One region of the Blautia massiliensis (ex Liu et al. 2021) genome, then DNA from elsewhere that is predicted to be linked to it. Evidence: predicted binding sites of a transcription regulator. Region 1 holds the regulator's gene; each other region holds the start of a gene.
What was found. Region 1 encodes HrcA, which represses chaperone genes, less so after heat shock. Its sites were predicted from a motif close to TGTTAGCACTCNNNNNNNNNGAGTGCTAACA; they were not measured.

Region 1 (7,886 bases):
TAATCTATTCATCCTCCAGTTGAAACATCAGAACAGAAAGTACTGCGAGTCCCGCGGTTTCTGTCCGTAAGATCCGGTGTCCCAGGGTGATGGGTTTCGCACCGGCTTCCATGGCATCTGCCACTTCCTGCTCTTCAAAACCACCCTCAGGGCCGATAAAGACACCTATGCTTTTTCCCGGTTCGATCGACCGGATCAGTTCTTTCGTCTCTTTCATTCCCTTTGCAAGCTCATAAGGGATCAATAGAACGTCCAGTTCTTTTGCATAGACAAGGGCTTCTTTAAAGGTCATCACGGAATGTACCTCCGGCACCAGCATACGCTTGGACTGTTTTGCCGCACTTTCTGCGATCTGCTGCCAGCGGGATACTTTTTTTTCTGCTTTTTTGTTATCCAGTTTTACCACGCAGCGCCTGGTTGAAACCGGAACTACGGAATATGCCCCAAGCTCCACAGCTTTCTGGATGATCAGTTCCATCTTGTCTGCTTTCGGCAGGCCCTGGAAAAGATAAATGTGGTTTTTCAACTCATAATCCGGCTCCTGTACATAGAGGATATGAAGCAGGACTTCATTCTCCCCTGCGTTTTCGATCACACAGTGATATTCTTTTTCCTTATCGCTGATCCAGAGCTCCTCGTCTTTTTTCATGCGGAGCACATTGACAATATGATTGACATCATTTCCTGTAATATGGATCTCATGTCTGTCCCTGTCGATCTGATGAGGTTCCACAAAAAATCGCTGCATGAGATCAGTCCTTTCTTGCTGTCACAGATACCCACTCGCCCTGATGAGTCACCTCAACAAGCGTCAGTCCGGCGTCTTTTACAGCCTTCACTACGACATCCTCCTTTACATCCAGGATGCCTGATGTAATGTAGTAAGCGCCTTTTTTCATCTGTGCAACGATCACCGGAGTCAGCGGTACCAGAACATCTGCCAGGATATTTGCAGTTACGATATCATATTTCTCATATCCGACCTGATTCTGAACTTCTTTGTCATCGATGATGTTTCCGATCATCATGTCAAAGGATTTCTCCTCGATCTGGTTGGCCTCCTTGTTCTCAGATACTGCCGGAACTGCACAGGGATCAAGATCTGTACCAACCACATGGCCTGCACCAAGCTTCAGTGCAACGATTCCCAGGATTCCACTTCCGGTTCCCACATCAAGAATCTCCATTCCCGGCTTCACAAATTTCTTCAGCTGACGGATCACAAGCTGTGTGGTCTCATGCATTCCTGTACCAAAGGCAGTTCCCGGATCAATGTGGAGGATCATCTTGTCCTTATCTTCTGCCTTCACTTCTTCCCAGGACGGTACGATCAGAATATCGTCTACATAGAACTGATGGAAGTACTGTTTCCAGTTATTGATCCAGTCCTTGTCCTCTGTCTGGGATTCTGTGATGGTTGCCTCTCCGATATCCACAAAGCTTCTCAGATCCTCCAGTGCAGCCTTCACATCTTTCAGGATTGCCTCGGTATCCGCATCCTCTTCCAGATAGAAGTTCAGATATGCGATCCCGTCATCTGCTGGTCCTTCCGGCATGATATCCACAAACATCTGTGCCTTATCCTCATCGGTCAGTGGCTGCTTGTCCTGGATCTCCACACCTTCAATTCCCACCTCGGCAAGTGTACAGATCACAATATCCTCTGCCTCTGTTTTTGTCTTAAGTGTAAAACGGTTCCATTTCATCTTTTATATCTCCTTATGCTGTATACACATTTACGGATTTTCATTCCAGTCTGTCGCCTGTTTTCTATTGTCCCGAAAACGGGCACTTCTTTTAATATACACGAATACAGAAAAAAAAGAAAGAGGCATTTTGTGCCTCTTTCCTGTTTTCACTTTATTTATTCCTCAAACATTTCCTTAACTTTCTCACGGAAACCTTTTTTCTTCTTTTCGGTTTTTTCGGAAGTCTCGGATGTGCTGTCCTCTGACGGACGGTTTCCACATGCCGCATCAAAAGCTTCCAGAGCTTTCTTTGCTTCCTCATTGAGATTTGTCGGAGTCTGGACTACCAGGGTTACATAGTGATCACCACGAACATTCTTGTTACGTAATGACGGAACACCTTTTCCCTTCAGACGGATCCTTGTATCAGTCTGTGTTCCCGGCTTCACCTCATAGGCAACCTCACCGTCTACCGTATTGATACGCATCTCCCCGCCAAGTGCAGCCTGTGCAAATGTGATCGGAGCTGTTGAAAAGATATTCATATCCTGTCTCTGGAAGATCGGATGACGGGCTACATTTACCTCCACCAGCAGATCTCCTCTCGGTCCGCCATTGGTTCCCGGTTCGCCTTTTTCGCGGATACGGATACACTGACCATTATCAATACCTGCCGGTACAGATACCTGGATTTTCTTTCTGGAAGAGGTATATCCGGTTCCACGGCAGGCACTGCATTTGTCCTTGATCACCTTACCGGTTCCATTACAATCCGGACAGGTCTGAACATTACGTACCATACCAAACATGGACTGCTGAGTGTAAACGATCTGACCCTGGCCTTTACATTTCGGACATGTGACCGGTGATGTTCCAGGTTTCGCTCCGGTTCCGTGACATGTGGTACACTCATCCTTCAGAACGATCTCCAGCTCTTTCTCGCATCCGAAAACCGCTTCCTCAAAAGTAATGTTCACACGTGCACGAAGGTTGGCGCCCTTCATCGGTCCGTTGTTGGCCCGTCTGGTTCTGCCTCCGCCGCCGAAAAGGTCTCCGAAGATATCTCCGAAGATGTCTCCCATATCTGCGCCGTTGAAGTCAAATCCGCCAAAGCCGCCGGCTCCGCCTCCACCGCCGTTTTCAAATGCCGCATGACCAAACTGATCATACTGTCTTCTCTTGTCGGCATCACTTAAAACGGAGTAAGCCTCTGTCGCCTCTTTGAATTTCGCTTCAGCCTCTTTATCACCCGGATTTACATCCGGGTGATATTTCTTGGCCAGCTTACGATATGCTTTTTTTAATGTTGCGTCATCGGCGTTTTTATCCACACCTAAGACTTCATAATAATCTCTTTTATCAGCCATTGTAATTATTTCCTACTTGTCTTAGACTTCCTTGTAATCAGCATCTACAACATCATCGCCGTATCCTGCTTCATTTCCGCCCTGGGCACCAGCGTTTCCGCCCATGTTGCCCATATCCGGTCCAGGACCAGCCTGACCCTGAGCTCCCTGAGTCTGCTCATACATCTTGGAGAACAGTTTCTGAGCGCTCTCCATCATCTTCTCCTGTGCAGCCTTGATATCTGCAACCTGAGAATCAGTAAGCTCCTGAGCATTTGCTGTCTGTGCAAGAAGATCTTTCAGTGCATTAAGGTCAGCCTCAACACTTGCTTTATCGTTTGCGTCAAGCTTGTCGCCAGCTTCCTTCAGAGCATTCTCAACCTGGAATACCATGGAGTCTGCATTGTTTCTTGTATCGATTGCCTCTTTACGTTTCTTATCCTGAGCCTCGAACTCAGCTGCTTCTTTGACAGCTTTGTCGATATCGGAATCGGACATATTGGAACCAGCTGTGATTGTGATGTGCTGCTCTTTACCTGTTCCAAGGTCTTTAGCGGATACATTAACGATACCGTTGGCATCAATATCAAATGTTACCTCAATCTGCGGAACTCCACGACGTGCTGGCGGGATTCCATCCAGACGGAACTGGCCGAGGGATTTGTTGTCTTTCGCGAACTGACGCTCACCCTGTACAACATTGATATCTACAGCTGTCTGGTTATCTGCTGCTGTGGAGAAGATCTGGCTCTTCTTTGTAGGAATTGTAGTATTTCTCTCGATCAGACGAGTTGCGATACCACCCATTGTCTCGATGGACAGTGACAGTGGAGTAACATCCAGAAGAAGGATATCACCGGCACCTGCATCACCTGCAAGTTTACCACCCTGTACGGAAGCACCAAGTGCAACACACTCATCCGGGTTCAGGTTCTTGCTTGGCTCTTTGCCAGTTAACTGTCTTACCTTATCCTGTACAGCCGGGATACGGGAAGAACCACCAACCAGAAGTACCTGGCCAAGCTCAGAAGCTGTGATACCTGCATCAGACAGTGCACGGCGAACCGGCTCTGCAGTCATCTCTACAAGGTCATGTGTCAGCTCATCAAATTTAGCTCTTGTAAGGTTCATATCAAAATGCTTCGGTCCCTCAGCTGTAGCTGTGATAAACGGAAGGTTGATGTTTGTTGTTGTTGCGGAAGAAAGCTCTTTCTTAGCCTTCTCAGCTGCCTCTTTCAGTCTCTGAAGAGCCATCTTGTCGTTGCTTAAGTCTACGCCCTCTGTTCTCTTGAACTCAGCAAGCATGTAATCTGTAACTTTCTTATCAAAGTCATCTCCACCAAGACGGTTATTACCAGCTGTGGAAAGAACCTCGATAACGCCATCACCGATCTCGATCACGGATACATCGAATGTACCGCCGCCAAGGTCGTATACCATGATCTTCTGCTCTTTCTCATTGTCAAGACCATATGCAAGAGCTGCTGCTGTAGGCTCGTTGATGATACGTTTTACATCAAGACCTGCGATCTTACCTGCATCTTTGGTTGCCTGACGCTGAGCATCGTTGAAGTAAGCCGGAACTGTGATAACTGCCTCTGTTACTTTCTCACCAAGATATGCCTCTGCATCCTTTTTCAGTTTCTGAAGGATCATTGCGGAGATCTCCTGTGGAGAATATTTCTTGTCATCGATGGTTACACGGTAATCGGTACCCATCTCTCTTTTGATAGAAGAGATCGTCCTGTCTGCATTTGTAACTGCCTGACGTTTTGCAGGCTCACCTACCAGACGCTCTCCTGTTTTTGTGAATGCTACAACGGATGGTGTTGTTCTTGCGCCTTCTGTATTTGCGATAACTGTCGGCTGTCCACCTTCCATTACGGCTACACAGCTGTTTGTTGTACCTAAGTCAATACCAATAATCTTTCCCATGATTTTTTCCTCCTGTTTTAGTCTGTATCTGTTAAAATAAAGTTTGTTGTCAGTTAGTTCGCAACCTTTACCATACTGTGGCGTACTACGAAATCCTTGTAGGTGTAACCCTTCTGGAATTCTTCCACCACGATGTTCTCTCCAACCTCTTCATCCTCCACATGCATCACTGCATTATGGAAATCCGGGTTGAATTCCTTTCCCACTGCTTCGATCGGCTTCACACCAAGCTCATCCAGTGTTGTGGTAAGCTGCTTGTAGATCATTTTCATTCCATCTGCAAAAGCATCACCTTCCTGTGCCTGTGCAAGACCTCTTTCGAAGTTATCCACAACCGGCAGGATCTTTTCAACGATCTCTTTTGCTCCGATGATGTACATGCTGGATTTTTCTTTTTCCGTTCTTTTACGGAAATTATCAAATTCAGCCATGGTACGCTTCAGGCGATCGGTAAGTTCCTCCACCTTCTGCTCAGATTTATCTTTTTTCTTCTTTCCGAAGAAGGAAGTTTTTGATTTTTCTTCTTTTTTATCCTCTGAGGCAGCTTCTTCGCCTGGAGTATTGTTTTCTTCCTCCGGCAGATCTTCTCCCTCCGGTGTCAGGTTTTCTTCTTCCTGATCTCCGTCAGTTACGGGGATTTCCTTCTCCGCTTCCTGCTCTTCGGATGTTTTCTTTGTTTCCTCCGACACTTTTTTTCTACCGCCTTTCTAAGTTTTCTTCTTTTTCAAAACGTCATCCAGATGATTCTTCAGTTCCTTCAGACTGTCCACTACATTCTCATAATCCATTCGTTTGGGACCGATGATCCCGATGGTTCCGTACATTCCGTCTCCCAGTTCATATCTGGCAGTTACAATGCTGCAGTCCTTCATGGTCTGGATCGGCATCTCATCACCGATGTAAACCTGGATTCCTGTATTCTCTCCATCTGACATCTGTTCTTTTACAAGATCGGCAAGTTCATGCTTCTCCTCAAATGCGGAGATCAGCTCCGTTGCCTTCTCTTTATCGGCAAGCTCCGGATACTTGAAGATGTTAGTTGCACCTGAAGTATAGATCTCCATATCTTCCTCTTCCACATGAATGGTGGCTGCCACTGCATCCAGAACCGTTGCCACCACACCGCTGTGGCTGCCTGCCTGTTCCTTCAGTCTGGCGATCATCCCAAGGTTGATATCCTGGATCGGGATCCCATTGAGATTGGTGTTAAGAAGAAGATTCAGTTTCAGGATCGTCTGGTCGTCCATTTCCTCATCCAGATTGATGATCTGGTTCCGAACTGTGTTGTTGTCACTGACAACCACTGCCACAAGCTGAAGCTCGCTCATTCTCGACAGCTGGATGAACTTGATCTTGTTGCCGCTGTACTGCGGAACGGAAACCATGGTAGCATAGTTGGTATTGGAAGCAAGAACCTTCGCAACCTTCTTAAGCACCTTATCCATCTTATCTGTCTTCTCAATGATCAGATCTCGCAGCTCTGCAACCTCTGCTTCCTTCTCCTTCATCAGCTCATTGACGTAAAGTCTGTAGCCTTTATCTGAAGGAATCCTTCCTGCTGAGGTATGAGGCTGGACGATATAGCCCATATCTGTCAGGTCTGACATTTCATTTCGGATCGTTGCGGAACTGACATTGAGATCCGCATACTTGGAAATGGTCCTGGAACCAACCGGTTCTCCGGTTTCCATATAGGTCTTGATGATTGCTTTTAAGATTTTTTGCTTGCGCTCATTCAACACCTCTTCCATGAAGCCATCTCCTTTCCTTTTTATTCTTCCTGACGGATGTTGATTCTTTTTTTATATCTGTTAGCACTCATTTTAGTGGAGTGCTAACATCCACAGTCTTTAAGATATCACCATGTAAATTATTTGTCAATATGTTTTGAAAAAAAGTTCTTATTTTTTCGCAACAAAAAAAGCATCAGTACGATGCTTTTTTGTAATACTGGTCTATACAGTTCTGTGCTCCGGTAAAAAATTCCGCTTCTGTTTTCTGTCCCAGCACATATTTCTGAAATTCCGTACCCATAGCCGAAACAGCTTCTATGGAATCGGCACACAGTGGTCTTGCCTTCAGCTTATAATCTTTCAGATATTGCCGGATCATTTCAATGCCATCCAGATCAAAATTCTTATCCTCGATCACATCCAGTCTTGCCGGACACATTTTTGTCAGCTGTCCGTAATTTTTACTGGCCTCATATCCGGACACATACTGAAGGAACTTCAGAGCTGCTTCTTTATGATCATAATTTTTATTCAGTACATACTGCCAGGTTGCGATATTGGTCACCTTCTCGTCAAATTCCGGAAATGGTGCCATATGGATCTTATCTTTTCTATACACGCCTGCATTCTGAAAGGTACTCAACGCACCGGTATACATGAACATACATCCATACTGGCCGTTTATAAATTTTTCATTCAGCTGGTCATGCTGGTCGATCAGATTCTCCTCTGATATCATCCCTGTATCCAGCATTCGCCTCATATATTCTGCCGCTTCTCTTGTTTTCGGATCCGTCCAGTCTGTATAATCTCCTCCGAAAAAATCGACATACTCGCTGATACTATTATATATGTAAGAAATCTCCCATGCATCCCCGTATGCATATTTTCCCGTATTCTGAAGCTTTTTCTGAAGGATCTCAAGATCACTGAGACAGGAGAGTCTGTCCAGACCAGCCTGATCCAGCAATTCCTGATTCACCCAGAATGCCATGATATCCATTTTGAACGGTACCGAAAAAATATGTCCGTCTGACATGCATATTTCTTTCAGGTATTCCTGTGGAAAATTCGCCGCTGTCTCCTCTGTCATAACCGTATCTTCCAGCGGAAGAAGAAATCCCTTATGCTTAAATTCGGATATCATCTCATCATTTACTGTGATCAGATCAACAGAATCATCT
Region 2 (7,886 bases), on a different contig from region 1:
CTGATCGAAATTCTCATCATCTATAATATTCTCACCGCCCACCGTCAGCGTCAGTGGTATGGATTCAATCCTGCCGTCATTTTTCCATTCATCTAAAAGCTCCCCACAGCTATCTATCGCAATCTTATAGCTCAATTATATCGTCCTCTTTTCCATTATATGTAGTATTCAATACCACATCTATCGTATCACATAAACAGATATTTGAAAAGAGTTTTTTAAAAAGTCTGTCCTTTTTTCTTTATCTGAGATATAATGTCTACACGCGATCACATAAAAGAAAGGAAGTGCGGCATGCTTGCATTAAAGATCACAGATATCCGGGATTTCACAAACAAACTTTTTATAGGAGAAGTATTTGACAAATTCTGTCTGTCCGAAGCGACTGTGACTACTTTTAATACTTTTACCATTGATGGCAGGCTTCAGAAAGATTTTTTTGATACAGACAGCATGAACAGACTCACAGAGCACGGCCGGACACATTCTCTCTGGAAAGACATCAGACCTTTCTGCTGGTCTGTGATCCGCGGTAAGCGTACGCCCTTAAGCTTCAGGATCGTGCTGCATTTAAGTCGGAGTGGAGTTGAAGCTGCAATGAGAAATACAGATTTCGGAATTTCCTCCGAACAGATAGACGGACTATTCTTAAATCTTCAATTTAAAAATAACAGCCTTCTTTGTACTACCGGAACCTCTCTTAAAACATTCTCTATGGATAAACGCCCGGAGCAGCTCTGGGATGATATGATCCTGAACTTTCTGTCCAGGAATCAGATTCTTTTTGAAAGGCTATAGTCAATTCTCTTCTTCTATTTCCCTCAGGTAATACGCAAGCATATCAATAAATTCACTGTTGGTAGGCTTGTATTCCAGAGGATATCCTGCAATCTCATCCAGCAGTTTTTTATTTCCTTCCCAACACACATTTACCATTGTTCTGATATCATGCTCAATATTGGTAGGTGTTGATCTGTACTTCCGCGCCAGGCATGGATAAATATCCTTTGTGATCCGCAATGGTTTATACTGATCCCCCATGGAAATCTTTACCGCTTCCGCAACGAAAAAATATCCTTTATATTTCGAATTTGCACCAAGTCTTCTGATCAATCCATACACCTTTTTCATACATTTGTTCCTCCATTTCATTTTTTTCTCTTTTTAAAAGCACTCCCTTATGTATAATACGACACTTATCTATATTTTTCGCTTTCTTTTGAAAATTTATTTTATACATATTAGATACTAATTTAAATTTTTAGTCATATTTTACAGGTTATTTTTATTTAATATCTATTATTTTATTTAAAATTCCTCTAATTGTGTTAAAGATACACATATTGTTATAAAAAAAACAAAGGCTTCGCCCAATTACGGGCAAAGCCTTTCGATCATTTTATATGTCGTTTTATTTTGTAAGGACCATAAGGATATCGTTGCTTCTCTTTACAAATTTTGTCATTTCTTCAGGAGAAAGCTGTTTATGGCTCATCATTGCAAGATCATAAAGCTGTTCACAGATCACCTGAACATACTCTGATCCCTGATTTTCTGCTATAAATCTTACAAGAGGATGATTTGCATTCAGTACAAGTACTTCCTGACCACCGAACATATTCGGATTCATTCCGTACATATTGTACATTTTCATCATATCCTGCATACGGCGGCTCTCCTCAGGAAGAGTGATCATCGCTGCAGTTCCCTCATTTTTCAGCTTCTCTACTTTTACTTCAAGTTTATCCTTGCCAAGATTCTTACGGAACACCTCAGTAAGTGTCTTGACTGTTGTTTCATCCGCTTCTCCGTCTTCACGAAGCTCTTCTGTCAGATCTGCATCAATTCTCTTGAACTGGATCGTCTGATCCTGCTGTTCAAGATGGGAAATAAACTGTGAATCGATCACATGCTTCAGCAGTACAGCATCTTTACCCGCTTCACGGAACATATTAATGTACTGGCTCTGCTGTACCTCATCGGTCACATAATAGATCACCGTTTTTTCCGGTTCCTCATTCTGGGAGCCTTCAGAAGCTTTCTCCTCTGTCTTCTCCTCTTCAGCTGCTTTTGTTTCTTCTTTTTTATTTTCCTCAATGCAGTCTTTCAGGGTAAGATATTTGCCGTCCAGATTCTTAAAGAGGATATAATCGTTCATCTTCTCACCAAATTTCGCATCCTTGATGCATCCAAATTTGATAAACGGGCTGATATCATCCCAGTACTTCTCATAAGACTCTCTGTCTGTCTTGCACATTCCGGTGAGCTTATCTGCTACTTTCTTGGTGATGTATTCAGAAATCTTTTTCACAAAACCATCATTCTGCAGTGCAGAACGAGAAACATTCAGTGGAAGATCCGGACAGTCGATCACGCCTTTCAGAAGAAGAAGGAATTCCGGGATCACCTCTTTGATGTTATCTGCAATAAATACCTGATTATTATAAAGCTTGATGGTTCCCTCAATGGAATCATACTCTGTCCTGATCTTCGGGAAATACAGGATACCCTTCAGGTTGAACGGATAGTCCATGTTCAGATGTATCCAGAACAGTGGTTCCTTGTAATCCATAAATACCTTACGGTAAAATTCTTTATACTCTTCATCCGTGCACTCATTTGGATGCTTCATCCAGAGCGGCTGTGTATCGCTTAAGGATACCGGCCGTTTATTGATCTTTACTTTATCTTTGGCAGGAGAAACTTCCACAACTTCTTTCTCGCCTTTATCATTCTCCTTTTCCTCTGTCTTGGCATCCTCATGGATATGTTCAACTACCACATCATCTTCACGGAGATCTGCCTCATCGATGGTTTCATACTCCTGTTCAGCATTTGCTTTGGAAAGATAGATATTTACCGGCATGAAAGAACAGTATTTCTCAATAACCTCTCTCATACGATATTCATTGGCAAACTCCAGGCTTTCCTCATTGAGGAAAAGAGTGATCTCTGTTCCCGGTTCTGTTTTGTTTCCGTCTGCCATCTCATACTCCGTACCACCGTCACAGGTCCAATGTACCGGTGTGGAACCCTCCTTGTAAGAGAGAGTATCGATATGAACTTCATCTGCAACCATAAATGCAGAATAAAATCCAAGTCCGAAATGACCGATCATCTGATCATCCGTTGTTTTATCCTTATATTTCTCAAGAAACTCTGTGGCACCGGAAAAAGCGATCTGTGTGATATATTCCTCTACTTCATCTGCTGTCATACCAATACCGTTATCGATAAACTTCAAAGTTTTCTGATCTGGATCAACGATAACATTTACAGCCGGTTTGTAACCTTCCGGGAATGTATAATCTCCCATAACTTCCAGCTTTCTCAGTTTGGTGATCGCATCGCATCCGTTGGAGATCATCTCTCTTACAAAAATATCATGGTCGGAATATAACCATTTCTTGATAATCGGAAAAATATTTTCACTGTTGATTGATAAACTGCCATGTTTTGCTGACATATATGTCACTCTCCTTTTGTTTTTATTTTTATTTCTGATGTTCCGACAGAGCCGGAAACCTGTTGTTTTTTTCAATAAATATATACTAATACGACTTTTTACAAAAGTCAAGAAAAATTTAGCACTCATCATTATAGAGTGCTAGTAACAGCATGTAAAACGGATCTCTATGTGCAAAAAAATCCCTCCGTACATTTTTTGTACGGAGGGTGCTGTAAAACTATCTTCTACATTCTGTTCTTATTTTTTCTTTCTACGATATACAAGGATTCCTCCAATACATACCACAGCCACAATCAAAATGATCACAAATATCATGATCGGTGTACTGTCTCCCGTCCGCACTGCAGATTTCTGATTTGTCTGTGTCACTGCCGGACTCGGAGTCGCAGTAAGAACTGCTGCCTGTGATACCGTAAAAGTAACCGTACTTTCTGACTGTGTACCGGTATCCTTCCAGCTGGAGCCGTCATATTTCTGCTGTCCAAAGGTAACTTTCAGAGTATATTTTCCCGGCTTGCTGACACGGAATGTTGCAGTATAAGGCTCTCCATCCCAGGTACGGGTCTCTGTGATCTTCCAGCTCTTTGGCTGATATCTGGTATCTCCCTTACGCGGGTTTGTATTATCCATCCCTGCACCAGCTGCTGTAAAGGTGATCTTTGTATTGGTATCATACTTGCCATTGGAATCAATTCCTGTGATCTTATTGTCCGATGCAGCGGCTTCCGTGCCCTGATATCCATTTACTGTAATACTTACTGCGATCACTGTACTGATCTTGTTGGGATTCTTAACCCCCTCCGGAAGAATGACAGTACCTTTTACATTAAATATCTGACGTTCTGCAGAAAACGGATCATAAGAAGATCCCTTAACATCCCATTTAACAGATGCCTTCTGCTCTCCCTTTGTTGTAGTGATCTTTACTGTTCCCGGAAGCTTCAGGGCTTTCTGGGTTTTCTGGGTTCCATTGGGAAGATCTTTGATATCGGATGGCTTTTTGATACCTGTAAGGTTATTCGCCTTCTCACTGTTATCTGTTTTTTTCTTTGTAACGCTGAAATGGACGTTTACATAAGCTTCCACATTTGCATCATTGGCGATCACAATGTCTTCCAGATATTCCCCCTGTGAAAGTCCGCTGACCGGCTGTACGCTAAAGGTTGCATTATCTCCTGCTTCCAGCTCTGTGGCGGAAAGTGTACCAATTGTATATGCATTTGATGAAGGCTGTTTCAGAACGATCTTTGTATTTCCGGTGTTGGTAACTGTAACTGTCTTCGCATCAGGAAGTTCCTTATATCCTTCTTCTTTGGTTCCAAACTCCAGACTGTCTGTTACCGAAAGACCGGGATTGGGTTCCGGTTCCGGCTCTGAAACTGTAAATTCCAGCCGGACTTCAGCCAGTGTGTTTCCGGTATTCTGATCTGTCACAGAAATCGTATCGCTGTGATCTCCGGCCTGAAGACCGGTCTTAGGCTGTACAGTAAAGGTTGCCGCCTTATCTCCGGGATTGAGCACTTCAGCAGAAGGCTCTCCCACCTCATAATCCTCCGGAGCAGAAAGCTGGATCCGGATAGCCTCTGTACCTGTATTCTCTACGGTTACAGGCTGTGCATCCGGCGCGATCTCATAGCCCTGTTCCAGTGTTCCAAAAAACAGAGGACCTTCCGGTTTTACTGTTGCAGTAACTGTTTTTGGTGTTTCTGTCTTTACCATAACCGAAGCCGTCACTGTAGCAGATGCTTCCGTGCTTTCATCAGAAGCAAATACAAGCTCTTCCACGTATGAATCATCTTTTGCAGAGAGTCCAAGCTTAGGCTGTACGGTAAAGGTCTGCTCTCCTCCCTGCGCCAACTGGATATTTCCGCTGCTCTCCACTTCACTGACCGGCGCAATATCAAAAAACTCCGACTCAGGCTGTACTAACGTCACAGCTTCTGTACCTTCGTTTTTGATCGTGACTGTACTTGTTGTTTCTACCTTTTCATAACCGGCAGTCAGATCATCAAAAGGCAGTTCTGTCGGATCCGCAGTTAGCTTGTATATTTTTTCCGCTGCAGGGTCCGATGTTTTCCCGGGATCTGTCTGCTCATTATTTTCATGATCTTCGGCTTTTTTATTTTCCGGTTCTTTTACTGTAAAGTCCGCTTCAAAGAAGACATCGGCACCTTCTTCTGTCTGATACGTGATCAGATCTTTGTATTCTCCAGCCTTCAGACCTTCTCGTGGTTTTACCCACACAGCAACACTTTCACCACTCTTTAATGGCGCATCGTTAATATCCGCAGCCATGAAATTCTCCGGGGCGATCTCTTTAAAATTAAGATCTCCGGTTCCGTTATTTGTGATAGTAACCATCTGTGCTTCCGGAATTTCCGTATATCCCTCTTCCACGGAACCAAAATCCAGAATTCCACTTCCATCTTCCGTGTATGCAGATGCCGAATATGTCGGTTCCTCATTTTTTTCGGAAGCTTCTGCTGCTGTATCTGCGGAATCCGGTGTCTCTGTCTGACTATCTCCGGATGTATCTGCCTCATCGGTATTCTGAGGCCCTGACTGTTCTCCGTTTACTTCTATAACAGAGTTTTCAGCAGGCTCCTGGGTATCTGCAGGTTCCTGTGCATCTGTATTTTCCTGTACATCTGTATTCTCCTGCACATCCGCAGACTCCGTTTCTTCTGCCGGCTCTATGGTTTCCTCAGGCTGAGCACTATCAGGCTCCTCTGACGTTCCAGCTTCTGTATCCGGCGTGTTCTCTGAAGACTCCGAATCTGCCGAAGCTTCACTTTCCTCCGCATCCGGATCTTCTCCTGCTGCTTTGGCTTCTTCCTTTTTCTTTTCTGCCAGTGCTTTGGCTTCCTCCTCTGTTTCGGAAACCTCCTGGGTCGTCACCGTAAGCTCACCACTGACTCCCGTCTCTTCTTTTCCGGTGATCTTCAGAACGATCGGAAGACCCAGATCTTTTTCATCGATTTTATAAGTCTTGTCAGTTCCTACCTCTGTAAGAAGGTCTCCGTCCTTTAATGACCAGGAAAAACTCACATTATCATCTGTGATCCCCTCCGGCTTGACCTTTGAGTAATCTGCACTTAAAGTAGACCCGATCGCAAGTGTTCCTTTGACCTTCAGCTTTCCATCAAGAGTTTCAGATGGAACTGCAGTGGCAAATACCATCGATGGAAGCAGCGTTACCATCATAAGCACAGCCATGACGACTGCCAGCACTCTGCTTTTTTTCATATCCCATCCTCCTTTACATCATTTTATTTTCCCCACATTTACCCTTTCTACGCAGGGCTTTCTTTTTGCTGATGCAAGTTTATCATATTTAATTTTCAGAGGTGTAATCCCTGCTTTCCGTCAGCCTTCTACGATCATATATTTTCCGTCCGGGAGTTTAAATACTTCGCTTTCTTCTTCCAGCTCCTTCAGGGAAATCCCCTCCACATCTGCGCCCATTCCATCCAGATATTTTTTAACATCCTTCAGGGAATCCAGCACAACTGCCATGCAATCCTCGAGAAATTCCTCTGCCTCCTCAAAATCCTCTGCTACCGGCTCATCAAAAAGCTGACCCTGTTTTTCCAGAAATGTTTGGACATATTCTTTCTTGTACATATTAAAGTACCTCCTTTATATCTCCACCCGCCGCGATCAGTCTGCGAAGTACTGGTTCCACCTTCTCTGTCTCATAGAAAGCCGCCGCCTTTACCCCTGGCTTCGCATGCTTCATGGCAAAGCTGTATTTTACAGATTTCATCATTTCAATATCATTGTATTCATCCCCGAACGCCATGCATTCATCCGGTCCGATTCCCAAAAGTTCCTGGTATTTACGGATCCCTTTTGCTTTGTTCGTGGTAAATGGAACAAAATCCACCCACGCAAATCCGGATGTCACAACAGTACATCTGTCTTTGAACCGTTCTCTCCAGTACCGGATGGATTCCTCCGTCATTCCTTCTCTCTCATAAACTGCAACCTTCATACAAGGCTCTGTGATCTCATCAAAACTCTTTATGATCTTACACTGATTTTTTACTTCTTCGATCATCAGATGGCGATAATGTTCTGTCTTGGGCATGATATAATAAAAATCCTTTGTAGAACAGGAAAATTCCGCTCCGGGCTTTTCCCATATTGCCTGAATGATCTCTCTGACCAGTTCTTTGTCAAAGCTGTCACAGTACAGAAGCTTCTCATTCTGGACAGCGAGCCCGCCATTTTCACTGATAAATGCCATCTCGTCCTTTACCGGCGCAAAAAGATTCCTCATATTGGCATACTGTCTGCCACTGGCTGCCACAAAGAGGATTCCCATTTTTTTCAGTTCCTTTACCAGCGGAAAGATCTCTTCCGGCAGCGTCTGTCTTCCACCGATAAGCAGCGTTCCATCCAGATCACTGGCAAC
Region 3 (7,886 bases), on a different contig from region 1:
CAGAACGATCCTGGATATGAACGGTGCCGAGAAGCTTCTTGGCAAGGGCGATATGCTGTTTTATCCGCAGGGGTATCAGAAGCCGGCCAGACTGCAGGGCGCTTTTGTTTCAGATGAGGAGGTCAGTGCAGTCGTAGAATATGTTTCTGACAAAAATCAGGGTGCTGTTTATGATACCTCCATTGAGAAGCAGGTCAATACAGCCGGTGTCCCGGGAGGAGCCGACGGCGGTGACAGAGATGTCTATTTTACAGAAGCCGGTAAATTTATCATTGAGAAGGAAAAGGCCTCCATCGGTATGCTCCAGCGTATGTTCAAAATCGGATTTAATCGTGCGGCAAGGATCATGGATCAGCTTTGTGACGCAGGAGTGGTAGGTCCGGAGGAAGGAACCAAGCCAAGGAAGGTTTTGATGTCAGCAGAAGAATTTGAGAATTATCTGGAGGAGAACGGCGGATGAAAATAAGTATCCTGACAGTAGGGAAGATCAAGGAAAAATATCTGCGGGATGCCATTGCGGAGTATTCCAAGCGCCTCGGGCGTTACTGCAAGCTGGAGATCATAGAAGTGTCCGACGAAAAAACGCCGGATAATGCCAGCGAAACAGTAGAAGATGCCATTCGGAACAAGGAAGGGGAGCGTCTTCTTAAATATATCCGGGATGATGCGTTTGTGATCACTCTGGAGATCGGAGGCGAACAGCTGACCTCTGAGAACTTCGCACGGAAGATCAACGAGCTGGGAATACGTGGGACCAGCCATATCCAGTTTGTGATCGGCGGCTCTATCGGTCTTGGAAAAGAAGTACTGAAGAGATCAGACTATGCTTTAAGCTTTTCGAAGATGACATTTCCTCATCAGCTGATGCGTGTGATCCTTCTGGAACAGATCTACCGCAGCTATCGTATCATCAGTGGAGAGCCCTATCATAAATAATATCATACTACATATCTGCAAATATCTTGACAATTTTCGGATATGTAGTATGATAAAAAAGAGTAGCACTCGGAGCTCAAGAGTGCTAATAATCACAGAAAGAAGGAAATGAATATGGCATTAAAACCAGTTGCAGACAGAGTTATCGTAAAATATTTTGAGACAGAAGACAAAACCGCATCCGGCATCGTACTTCCGGACAGCTCCAAGGAGAAAACCCAGCAGGCAGAGGTTATCGCAGTAGGTGGCGGTAAGGTCGTAGACGGTAAAGAAGTACCGGTACAGGTAAAGCCGGGCGACCGTGTGATCTACGGAAAATACACAGGAACCGAGATCAAATATGAGGGTGAGAAATATCTGGTGATCAACGCAGATGATATCATTGCCATCGTAAAAGACTGATGAAGAATATATAGATCTGGGGCAAGATACAGAAAATTTATCTTGACGCCTGTGGGATCTGTATGTAGAATAAATACAAACTTTAACGAAATGCAGTAAAAAAATCTCTGAAGAGCCAGGGACAGCTTGACAAAGGTAATATGGTATAGTATTATCTTACCTATATCATATTAAACTGGTGGGAAAAGAGGAATACTCACTGAAACACAGGAGGAACAGGAAATGAGAAAAAAAGTACTGGCAGCGCTTCTGGCAGCTGCAGTGGCAGGAACAACTGTTATGTCAGGAATGACTGCTTTTGCAGCAGAAACAGAAGGAACCAAGGCGGAAGGCGGAAATATTACCATTGCAGAAACAGCAGATCCGCAGAACATCAATCCGCTCTATGTTGTGGATCAGACAAGCTTCGATATGATGCAGGCACTGTACAGCCCGTTTTTTGAGATCGTGAACGGAGAGATGTATTACGGAAACGGACTTTGCGAAAGTGTAACAGCCAATGATGATGCCAGCGAATTCACACTGAAGCTCAAAGACGGACTGAAATGGCATGACAGTCAGCCGATCACAGCCGATGATGTGGTATTCACCATGCAGGTGCTGGTAGATGAGAAGCAGAATGTTCCGTACTCTTCTTACGGATACGTTAATGACAAGGCAGTAGAGGCAGAGAAGGTTGATGACCTTACAGTCAAGCTTTCCCTTGGATCATCTTCCGCAGGATTTCTTGGCGGACTGAGCCAGGTTTACTGTATTCCGAAGCATATTTATGACGGCGTGGAGAATATCGGAGAAAGTGATCTCAACAATGAACCGGTGGGAAGTGGTCCTTTTAAGTTCGAGGAATACAAATCCGGAGAGTATTATAAAGTAACAAAATTCGATGACTATTTTGATGATGTAAATCTGGATTCCATCACCTTCAAGATCGTAAAGGATTCCAGCTCCGCCAATGCGGCACTTGCAAGCGGAGATCTGGATGCACGTCTGATCAGCGCAGATGATTACGATACCGTCAGTGCTTACGATAACGTAAACATCAATACCTATAATTCCGGACGTGTCAACGCCATGTTCATGAATGAGCTGAACGAAGATCTTCAGGATGTAAAGGTACGTCAGGCGATCGCATACGCACTGAATAAAGAGGAGTTCTGTCAGTTTGCTTTCCTTTCCGAGGATTATGCAGAGCCTGCAGATTCTATTTTTACACCGGATACACTCTACTATACAAAACCGGACAATACCTACGACAATGATCCGGCTAAAGCACAGGAGCTCCTTTCCGAAGCAGGAAAGACAAGTCTTTCTCTGAACCTGATGTATATCTCCACAGATAAGACAATGGAGAGTGAAGCTCTGTATGTACAGTCTGCCCTTGCCAATGTAGGAATCACCATCAATCTTCTTCCTACAGATGAGTCTACCTTCAAGAATAAGACAAAGGATACGGAGTGCACAGATTATGATCTGGTACTGAGCTTCTACACTCTGGGAGAAGAGCCGAGCCTTTATGCAGACATGAGTTCTTCCGCCAGCCGTTCCAACTATTCCAGGATCAAGGATACAGATCTGGATGCATTGTGGGAAGAGGGCAACAGCACTGCAGATGAGACAAAACGTGGCGAGATTTATAAGGAGATCCAGAATACGATCAATGATAACATGTATATCTATCCGATCGCTTATTCCAATGGTTTCTATGCGGTAAGTAAAGATTTCGGGGGCTTTGATGAATGTCTGTTAAAAACTATTTATTATGATTATTCCAAGATCTACACATTGGAGAAATAAATAATTTTATAGCGGATGAATACCGGAAACAGAAAGAGGCTGACGCGTTTTTTGCGCCAGCCGATTTCCTGTTTTCGGGGAAAATAAAGGAGGTACATTTTGAAGAAGATCGTAAACCGTCTGATACAGTGTATTCTGACACTGTTTATTGTCTCTGTTCTCTGCTTTGCACTGACAAAAGCAGCGCCCGGAGATCCTGTCCTGACTTATGTGGAACCAAATATGAGTGAAGAATATATCCAGAACCTGAGAGAAAGCCTGGGACTTACAAAGCCTGTCTATGAGCAGTACTTTCTGTGGCTGGGAAGGATCCTTCACGGGAATTTCGGAAATTCCCTGATGAATAACCGACCGGTCCTGACACAGATGCTGGAGAGGCTTCCCGCAACCGTGATCCTAATGGGAACCAGCATGCTGCTTGGTTTTCTCATTGCCATTGTACTGGGCCTGTATTCCGGAAAGAATAAAAATGGTGTTCTGGATAAGATCACCAGCATGTTCTGTTATGTAGGCATCTCCATTCCTACTTTCTGGTTCGGTATCATGCTGATCTATCTCTTCAGTGTGCATCTCCATATCCTGCCAAGTATCGGTATGCATTCAGACGGCAACCGTTCCTTAGGAGATCTGATCCTGCATATGGTCATGCCCTGCGCAGTTCTGACATTTGCGAATGCTTCACAGTACATCCGGTATTTAAGAAGCAGTACCATTACGGAAATGTCCTCCGATTATGTTATGGTGCAGAAGGCTTATGGAATGAAAGAGTCTGGAATCCTTTTCCGGCATGTACTGAAAAATGCCATGCTTCCTATGATCACAGTTCTCGGAATGAGTCTGCAGTCTCTGGTTTCCGGTGCCATTATTACCGAGCAGGTTTTTGCATGGCCGGGAATCGGTCAGCTGGCAGTGACCGCTGTTATGCAGTATGATTATCCCCTGATCATGGGAATCACCATGTTTACCGCGCTTCTCGTGGTGCTCGGAAATCTTCTGGCAGATATCCTGTATGCTGTCTTTGATCCGAGGATCCGCAAAGCAGGATGTTAGGAGGTAAAGGGACATGAGAGAAAATATCTGGAAAAATATCAAACTTGGTTTTAAGACAAATAAACTTGCGGTGGCAGGTGCAGCAGCGATCATCCTGCTGGCACTGATCTCCATTTTTGCCTTTCTGTATCCGGTAGATCCCAATGCCATCAGCGCCACAGAGCGACTGAATGCTCCGTCCATGGCACACCTTTTCGGTACGGATGATATGGGACGGGATTATCTGGCCCGCTGTATTTACGGAGGAAGAGCATCCCTTCTGGTGGGCTTCCTTTCCATGGTGCTTTCTACAGCCCTTGGTGTGATCATCGGTTCCATCAGCGGTTTTGTGGGAGGAACGGTGGATGCAGTGCTGATGCGTCTGGTGGATGCGCTGATGAGCCTTCCGACATTCCTGATCATGATCGTTATGAATGCCTTCCTGAAACCGGGACTTCAGAACATTGTCCTGATCATCGGCTTTCTGACCTGGATGAACATTGCCAGGATCGTCCGTGGCGAGACCATTTCCCTGAACGAGAGAGAGTATGTCATCTATGCAAAGATCTCCGGACAGAAGAAATTCTCCACCATTGTACATCATATCCTGCCTAACATCATGCCTACCATTATCGTGGCTGCAACCATGAACATTGCCAATGCCATCCTGATGGAATCTGCACTGAGCTTTTTCGGCCTGGGTATCCAGCCGCCTACGGCTTCCTGGGGAAGTATGCTGAGCAATGCACAGCGCTATATCCAGCAGGCACCGTATCTGGCTATTTTCCCCGGAATCCTGATCCTGATCACGGTCGTCAGCTTCAATTATCTGGGAGAAGTATTAAGAAAAGTATTCGAGCCCAAGTAAGGAGGACATTTACATATGGAAAAATTACTGGAAGTAAAAGATCTGAAGGTGTCTTTCTTTACAGACCTTGGAGAGACACAGGCAGTAAAAGGTGCAGGCTTTGCCATCGGTGAGGGGGATTTTTTCGGGATCGTAGGAGAGTCCGGAAGCGGAAAAAGCGTGACCACCAAATCCATTCTCCGTCTCGGACCATCCAACTGTAAGATCATGGGTGGTGAGATTCTGTTCCGGGGAGAAGATATCCTGAAGAAAAATGAAGCAGAGCTCCGTGAGATCCGCGGTGGTGAGATCGCCATGATCTTTCAGGATTCTCTTTCCGCACTGAATCCGGTTTACACTGTTGGCAATAAGATGGTAGAGCTGATCCGGCGCCATACCAATATGAACAAAAAAGAAGCAAAGGCCCGGGTGCTGGAGCTTCTCACAGCCGTTGGCATCACAGACCCGGAAAAGGCTATGAACAGCTATCCCCACGAGCTTTCCGGCGGTATGCGCCAGCGTGTGATGATCGCCATGGCCATGAGCAGTGACCCGAAGATCCTGATCGCAGATGAGCCCACCACAGCCCTGGACGTTACGATCCAGGCGCAGATCCTTCATCTGCTTCTGGAGCTTCAGAAAAAAAACAATATGAGCATCATCCTGATCACCCATGATCTGGGCGTTGTAGCGCAGACCTGTAAACGGGTAGCTGTCATGTGTGGTGGCTACGTGGTGGAAGAGGGAACGGTAGAAGAAATCTTTCTTCATCCGGGACATCCCTATACACAGGCACTGATCGCAAGCATGCCGCGGGTGGGAGGTACCTTTGAACAGTTTCTGGAGAGAGATCTTTCGGACGGAAACGGTGATCTGTGTCCCTTCCTGAATCGCTGTAAATATGCGGACAAAACCTGTGAAGCCTGTCTTCCGAAATATTATGAGTCTTCAGAGGGACACAGGATATTCTGTCACAGAAGGGAGGAGAAGAGATGAGCAAACCCTTAATTGAAGTAAAAGATCTGAAAGTATATTTTAAACAGAAATCTCCGAAGCTTCTGTCCTTTAAGCCGGGCATACTGAAGGCTGTGGATCAGGTAAGCTTTTCGATTGAAAAGGGGAAAACTTTCGGTCTGGTAGGAGAATCCGGAAGCGGAAAATCTACCATCGGAAAGGCAATCCTACGTTATCATAAACCCACAGGCGGTGAGATTTTTTATGAAGGAACAGAGATCGGAGCCATGGGGGAAAAAGAACTGCTTCCATACCGCAAAAAAATGCAGTCTGTTTTTCAGGATCCCTATTCCTCTCTGGACCCAAGCCATACAGTGCAGGATATCATCTGTGAGCCTATGGCAATCCATAAAATGTACACGCAGAAAGAACGTAAGGAGCGTGCAAAAGAACTGATCCGCGTGGTTGGCCTCAAAGAGCAGGATCTTCTGAAGTATCCTCATGAGTTCTCCGGCGGACAGCGTCAGAGGATTTCCATTGCAAGAGCACTTTCCGTACAGCCGGAATTTGTAGTCTGCGATGAGCCCATTTCTGCGCTGGATGTTTCCCTGCAGGCCCAGATCGTCCAGATGCTTCAGGATCTTCAGGAAAAATACGGGCTGACCTATCTGTTCATCAGCCATCAGCTGCAGGTGGTCCAGAAGATCTGTGATGAGATCGGGGTGCTTTATCTTGGAAATCTCATGGAGATCGCAGATGCAGATAAGCTCTATTCCAATCCGCTGCATCCTTATACAAAAATGCTGATCTCCTCGATTCCGGTTCCGGACCCGAGAGTCAAAACTCTGGATCAGATCGTTACGGATACCGGAGTACAGTCCAGATCTATCGGGGGCTGCCGCTTCCATAACCGCTGTCCGTGGTGTGAGGAACGCTGCAGACAGGACCCCCCCGCACTTCGTCAGGTGGAGCCGGGACATATGGTAGCATGTCATAAATATCAGGAAAAGAAATAATCATAAAATACGGGAAGGTAAATAAAAAAGTGGACAAAAATATATATAAAAACTATCTGGCGATCCTCCGTGAGGAGATGATCCCGGCTATGGGATGTACAGAACCGATCGCTCTGGCTTATGGTGCGGCAAGAGCAAGAGAGATCCTTGGGAAAGAGCCGGAGCGTATCGTAGCAAAATGTTCCGGAAATATCATCAAAAATGTGCGTTGTGTGATCATTCCCAATTCAGGAGGCTTAAAGGGGATTCCTGCAGGTGTGATCCTTGGGGCGGTGGCAGGAGATGCCTCACTGAATATGGAAGTTCTTTCCAAAGTCGATGAAAAGGGCAGGGCACGCTGTCGGGAACTTCTGGAGGCAGATATCTGTAAGGTGGAGCTTCTGGACACGCCGGTAGTCCTTCACATTATCATCGAAATGTATGCCGGTGAAGATGCCGTCAGCCTGGAAATCAAATACGACCATATCAACGTGACCAGGATCAGCAAAAACGGAGAGATCCTCCTTGATGCAGATAAAGCAGTGGAAGAAAAGGAAGAGACGGACCGCGGCCTGTTAAATCTGGAGGATATTCGGGAATTTGCAGATACCGTAGAGCTTTCCGATGTAAAGGAGCTTCTGGATGCGCAGATCAGAAGCAATATGGCCATTGCTCATGAGGGAATGACCGGAAAATACGGCCTGGGTATCGGGCGCGTGATCCGTGAAAATTATTCTCACGATATGCTCACCAGAATGAGAAGTCTTACTGCAGCGGCTTCTGAGGCACGTATGGGTGGCTGTGATATGCCGGTTGTCATCAATTCCGGAAGCGGAAATCAGGGAATTGCATGCTCTGTTCCGCTGATCGTCTATGCAAGAGAGATGGAGCTGCCGGATTACAGCCTCTACAGGGCTCTGGTGTTTTCC

Region 2: the regulator HrcA is predicted to act here: its motif matches at 3,583-3,613, upstream of htpG (molecular chaperone HtpG).
Region 3: the regulator HrcA is predicted to act here: its motif matches at 997-1,027, upstream of groES (co-chaperone GroES).

What each region holds. Positions count from the first base shown of each region.
Region 1 covers NZ_JBQHWA010000017.1:14,385-22,270, reverse strand. Annotated here, with positions in the region: gene ACTNDQ_RS08505 (cysteine desulfurase family protein) at 1-1, opposite strand, end outside; gene ACTNDQ_RS08500 (16S rRNA (uracil(1498)-N(3))-methyltransferase) at 5-748, opposite strand; gene prmA (50S ribosomal protein L11 methyltransferase) at 753-1,706, opposite strand; gene dnaJ (molecular chaperone DnaJ) at 1,865-3,055, opposite strand; gene dnaK (molecular chaperone DnaK) at 3,077-4,969, opposite strand; gene grpE (nucleotide exchange factor GrpE) at 5,023-5,658, opposite strand; gene hrcA (heat-inducible transcriptional repressor HrcA) at 5,677-6,720, opposite strand; gene ACTNDQ_RS08470 (ABC transporter substrate-binding protein) at 6,896-7,886, opposite strand, start outside.
Region 2 covers NZ_JBQHWA010000035.1:1,462-9,347, reverse strand. Annotated here, with positions in the region: gene ACTNDQ_RS12845 (DegV family protein) at 1-135, opposite strand, end outside; gene ACTNDQ_RS12840 (DUF5721 family protein) at 295-798, shown strand; gene ACTNDQ_RS12835 (sporulation initiation factor Spo0A C-terminal domain-containing protein) at 799-1,131, opposite strand; gene htpG (molecular chaperone HtpG) at 1,412-3,466, opposite strand; gene ACTNDQ_RS12825 (hypothetical protein) at 3,707-6,715, opposite strand; gene ACTNDQ_RS12820 (hypothetical protein) at 6,836-7,093, opposite strand; gene ACTNDQ_RS12815 (HAD family hydrolase) at 7,095-7,886, opposite strand, start outside.
Region 3 covers NZ_JBQHWA010000013.1:17,066-24,951, forward strand. Annotated here, with positions in the region: gene ACTNDQ_RS06930 (DNA translocase FtsK 4TM domain-containing protein) at 1-460, shown strand, start outside; gene rlmH (23S rRNA (pseudouridine(1915)-N(3))-methyltransferase RlmH) at 457-936, shown strand; gene groES (co-chaperone GroES) at 1,051-1,338, shown strand; gene ACTNDQ_RS06945 (ABC transporter substrate-binding protein) at 1,561-3,132, shown strand; gene ACTNDQ_RS06950 (ABC transporter permease) at 3,232-4,182, shown strand; gene ACTNDQ_RS06955 (ABC transporter permease) at 4,196-5,029, shown strand; gene ACTNDQ_RS06960 (ABC transporter ATP-binding protein) at 5,045-6,004, shown strand; gene ACTNDQ_RS06965 (ABC transporter ATP-binding protein) at 6,001-6,978, shown strand; gene ACTNDQ_RS06970 (L-cysteine desulfidase family protein) at 7,056-7,886, shown strand, end outside.